Regions from separate parts of the Aerococcus christensenii genome, predicted to be linked through region 2. Evidence: predicted binding sites of a transcription regulator. Region 2 holds the regulator's gene; the other holds the start of a gene.

Region 1 (2,415 bases), 360 kb from region 2:
GTTTCAAACGAAGACGCTATTCAAACCTCTGTAGAACTTGCTAAAAATTACGGTATTCTTGCTGGATTTTCTTCAGGAGCAAACTTAGTAGCTGCTCGCAGACTAGCAAAAGAGCTCGGGCCTTCTAAACACGTGGTAACCGTTCTTCCTGATACAGGTGAACGTTACCTTTCGGCAGGAGTTTTTACACATGATGAATAATCCTTCCTCTGATAACTTAAAAAAAGAAGAAAAACAAACTATGCTTATTCAATCTAAGACTGTTCCTGGAATGGCTATACCTCCTCAAAGTCATCCAGTCAATGAAAATGATAAGTGGGTCAAATTAGCCAAATTAGTTTTCGCTAACGATCCTGCTGCTAAAAGCTGGCAAGAAGTCTATGATCTCTATCCTTCCATTAAAGCTTTACGTGCTCATGAACAGGCGCATCATTATTATAATAATGGGGAAATCTATCTTGCTAGGCAACTTTCTGAAGAAGCTCGTAGAGAGACAGGAATTGAAATTCATCCCGGCGCTCAACTCTCAGATACTATTTTTATTGACCATGGAATGGGCGTAGTCATTGGCGAAACTGCTATTGTCGGAGAAAATGTAAAACTTTATCACGGCGTCACATTAGGTGGTGTAGGCAATGAAAAAACAGCCAAACGTCATCCCACAATCCAAGATCATGTTGAAATCGGTGCAGGAGCTAAAATACTAGGAAACATCACCATTGGCCATCACTCTAAGATCGGGGCGAATGCTGTCGTTTTACAAGATGTCCCCCCCTATGCTACGGCAGTTGGAATGCCCGCTCATATTATTCTTCACGATGAAAGTTGGAATCGCTTGGAAGACTAGGTTAGTTTTCCTTTTATTACAACAAACGCTAAATAAACCACCTACTATCAACACAATTACATGTGATAGGTGGTTCTTTATGACTTAAGTTCTTAATTCTCTCCATCAAACAGCTACAGCTGATGTTCCTTTAAGCAAAATAATTGATAAAGCTAAAAAACTCATTAACAAGTAAGTGCTAAGAAACTCTTGTAACAATTTTGTTAACTAGTAACTAATTTATAGCCAAGATTCATCAAAAATTTTTTATTCTTTTTTGTGCTGACCCTTCAAAACTCTTTTTTCTTTCTGTTAGTCAAAATAATCTTAGCTATTTTTGACTGCTGACTTTTATCTAATTTGAGCAAAAACACTATATATTGTGTTTATTTTGGTATTGCCATTCTGTATATTGTGGTTTATTATAAATGTACTAACTCTTTTTGAGTCTACCAGATCATCTTGTAAGGAAGGGAAGCATCATGAATAGTCGTACAATTACCCAAAAAGCAACCATCACCAATCACAATCTTTCTCTATCTACGCATATTCCAGTAAAAAAACGTGATGGCCACATTTCGACTTTTTATGCTTCAAATTTAAAATATTCCATCAAACAAGCACTTAATCCTGAACAAAAAGCTCTTGTAGCTCCTTTATGTGAAGCGGTTATTGAAGAATTAGATCTCTCTTCTAAAACAGAAATCAATAGTCAGGCAATTTCCTTTGCCGTCTGCAAATTATTCAAAGATCATCATTTAAAAGAAGCTCTTCATCGTTATCAAAACTTCCAAGAAGAAAAAATTAAAACACGGAATTTACAATTCAACGTCCAGCAAAAACTCAAAGAATTCGCTGAAGGCGATAAATTAGTTTTAAATGAAAATGCCAACAAAGATAGTCGAGTTTTCAATACCAAACGAGACCTGACAGCGGGGGTAAGTGCTAAAGCACTTGGATTATCTATGATGCCTCCTCATGTAGCAAATGCTCATTTAAAAGGGGACATCCATTTTCACGATTTAGATTATTCCCCTTATGCGCCTATGACCAATTGTTGCTTAATTGACTTCAATGAAATGTTAAGCAATGGTTTCCACATCGGAAATGCTGAAGTTGAATCTCCTAAGTCTATCAATACAGCTTGCGCGCAAATTGCTCAAATTATCGCTAACGTCGCGTCTTCTCAATATGGAGGATGTTCAGCGGACCGTATTGACGAAACTTTATCGCCTTACGCTCAATTAAATTTCCAAAAACACCTCAAAGTAGCAAAAGAATGGATTCCTGATGTAAAAGCTCAAGAAGCTTTTGCCTATGATAGAACACGTAAAGATATCTATGATGCCATGCAAAGTCTTGAATACGAAATTAACACTCTATATTCTTCAAATGGTCAAACTCCTTTTACAACTTTAGGTTTTGGTTTAGGTGAAGACTGGTTCGCTCGAGAAATCCAAAAAGCGATTTTAGAAGTTCGAATTAAAGGATTAGGGAAAGAAAAAAGAACAGCAATTTTTCCTAAATTAGTTTTCACTTTACGTCGAGGCGTTAACTTAGATCCTTCTGATCCTAACTATGATATCAAA
Region 2 (2,415 bases):
AGAGGGGAAAGACTTGATTGTTTTAGATATTCCACTGCTTTATGAGATGAAATATGAGCAAGAAGTGGATGCTGTCATGGTGGTTTATGTGCCGGAAAGTATCCAACTTAAGCGTCTAATGGCGAGAGATCATCTGGAGGAGTCAGAAGCCATTGAGCGAATGATTTCTCAAATGAATATTGAGCAAAAAGTCCGCCGAGCAGATGTTATCATTGATAATACGGATACTATCCACTCTACAGAACAGCAAGTGGAAGCTTGGCTAGCAATTAATGGTTTTGCCCCTTCATAATGAATGAAAATCAGGCATCCTCTTGGAGAGTTTAAGATCAGATACGATCTTTCTTAGCGACTCTTTAAGTCGGGATGCTTTTTTGAATTTTAGTAGGCGAGTCATTCTAGTCGATAAAAAGCATAATAATTTGTGATTTATAAGGGAAAAACAGAGGTTCTTGTTGAAGAATATGGACTTTTAAAGATATAATATAATAAGAAAAAGAGGAGGAAATAAAAGCAAAAAAGGATCCTTTCATCCAAAGTTTCACTGAAGAAAAAGGGACGCTCCTCCTCCCTTCCAGTAGGTTGAATAAGTTTGTATTAAGGAGGTTAAGGGAATATGCGATGCCCAAGATGCCATGAAAGTAACACGAAAGTGATTGATTCTAGGCCGGTAGAGGATAATTTCTCTATTCGGCGTCGTCGCTTATGTAGTCATTGTGATTTTCGCTTTACAACCTTTGAAAGTATTGAAGAAAAACCCCTTTTAGTCGTTAAGAGGGATGGAACTCGGGAAGAGTTTTCAGATAAAAAATTATTGCAAGGCTTGGTACGCTCTTGTGAGAAACGTCCAATTGCTTTGGAAACGTTGGAAAATGTTGTGAAGCAAATTGAGTCAGAGGTGCGACAAAAGGAACAAAATGAAGTGCCATCGACTTTAATTGGTGAGATGGTTATGGATATTCTGCCTTCTATTGATGAAGTGGCTTATATCCGTTATGCGAGTGTGTATCGGCATTTTGAAGATCCAACAGTCTTTTTAGAAGAGATCAAGCAACTCAAAGCAATGCAAGCCTCGAACGAAGATAAAACACGCGAAGAAGCTAAGGGAAAGACAGAAGAGAATTAAAACAAAGAGAAGGGAGAGAACATTGTGAACAATTGGGAAACGTTAAATCCTAGAGAAGGGCTACGGATTATCCTTCACTCTCCCTTTACAGATTGGGATTTTAAGGTACTAAGCTATCTTTATCAACCAATTATTGGAGCCAAGGCTTTTGCTTTATATATGACGCTTTTGACCTATTTGAAAAAGGGAGCGACAAGTTCAGAGGACCTTTCTCATGCCCAATTGATGGATCAATTGGTATTTAGTAAGGAAGACTATATTAGAAGTCGCCATCGTTTAGAAGGAATTGGCCTACTCAATGTGTTTATGAATAAAAAGAAATGGGAAGAACCACAAGTCCTTTATCAATTACTTGCGCCAGTTTCTTCTGATAAGTTCTTTCAAGATGCCATTATGTCTACTCTCCTCTTGGATCATGTGGGGGAGAAAAGATTTAATCAACTCAAAGAACAGTTTTCCTTATCCGAATATGCAACGATTAAAGCCGAAGACTGGGACAATATCACGATTAGTTTTCAAGACGCTTATCATCAGGTGAGTTCGTATGCCAAAGAGGCCACAGCCTCCTTCGATACTCTTATCCATGTCTCTTCTCCCAAACAATTGTTAGACAAAAAACAAATGACTTTTGATATGAAGTATTTTGTGGAATTAGTGAGAGGAAACTTCCTCAGCGAAAATGCAGTAACGAATACAGTGAAACAAATGACGCTCTCTCTTCACCAGCTTTATGGGATGGGAGAGGAAGATTTAGCCAAGTTCCTTCTGCAGGCTGCAGATATTCGCACCAATCAAGTCGATGTTTCTTATTACCAAAGTTTAGCCGTGAAAGCCGCTGAAGAAACTTCTTTAAAAGCTTCTCAAATTCAAAGGACGGAAAAGGTTCCCACTCCTCCCCTTTCACCCCCTCCATTAGATGCGGCTAGTCAACAGTTAGTCCAATTAGCTAAAGCCTATCCGCCTGCCAGCTTTGCACGCTCTATCAAAGAACAAAAGGGCGGTTATCTAACCACTAAAGAAGGCCATCTCCTTCAGAAATTACTCAATCAACAGGTGATTGATCCAGGAAGTTTGAATATTTTGATTCATTATTATTTGGTGACGGAGAGCCAATCTTCCTTACAAGCCAATGTTGTGGAAGCAACTGTCAATGATTGGGCGCAAAAGGGAGTCAGAAGTCCAGAGCAAGCTGTTCAATATCTGAATCAACGCGCGATGGCTATCTATCAAAAGAAAACCGCCAAGCTTCAAAAAAAGAAAACTTACGGGCGAAAGACCTATCAAGAAGT

Evidence for each region. The regulator NrdR, encoded in region 2, represses ribonucleotide reductase genes. The targets are predictions, from matches to a motif close to ACACNATATATNGTGT.
Region 1: a site for NrdR is predicted at 1,197-1,212, ahead of nrdD (anaerobic ribonucleoside-triphosphate reductase). Genes of this name have one in related genera too.

The regions. Positions count from the first base shown of each region.
Region 1 is NZ_CP014159.1:671,196-673,610, forward strand. It holds gene cysK (cysteine synthase A) at 1-201, shown strand, start outside; gene epsC (serine O-acetyltransferase EpsC) at 191-847, shown strand; gene nrdD (anaerobic ribonucleoside-triphosphate reductase) at 1,309-2,415, shown strand, end outside.
Region 2 is NZ_CP014159.1:1,030,741-1,033,155, forward strand. It holds gene coaE (dephospho-CoA kinase) at 1-292, shown strand, start outside; gene nrdR (transcriptional regulator NrdR) at 617-1,126, shown strand; gene AWM71_RS04965 (DnaD domain protein) at 1,151-2,415, shown strand, end outside.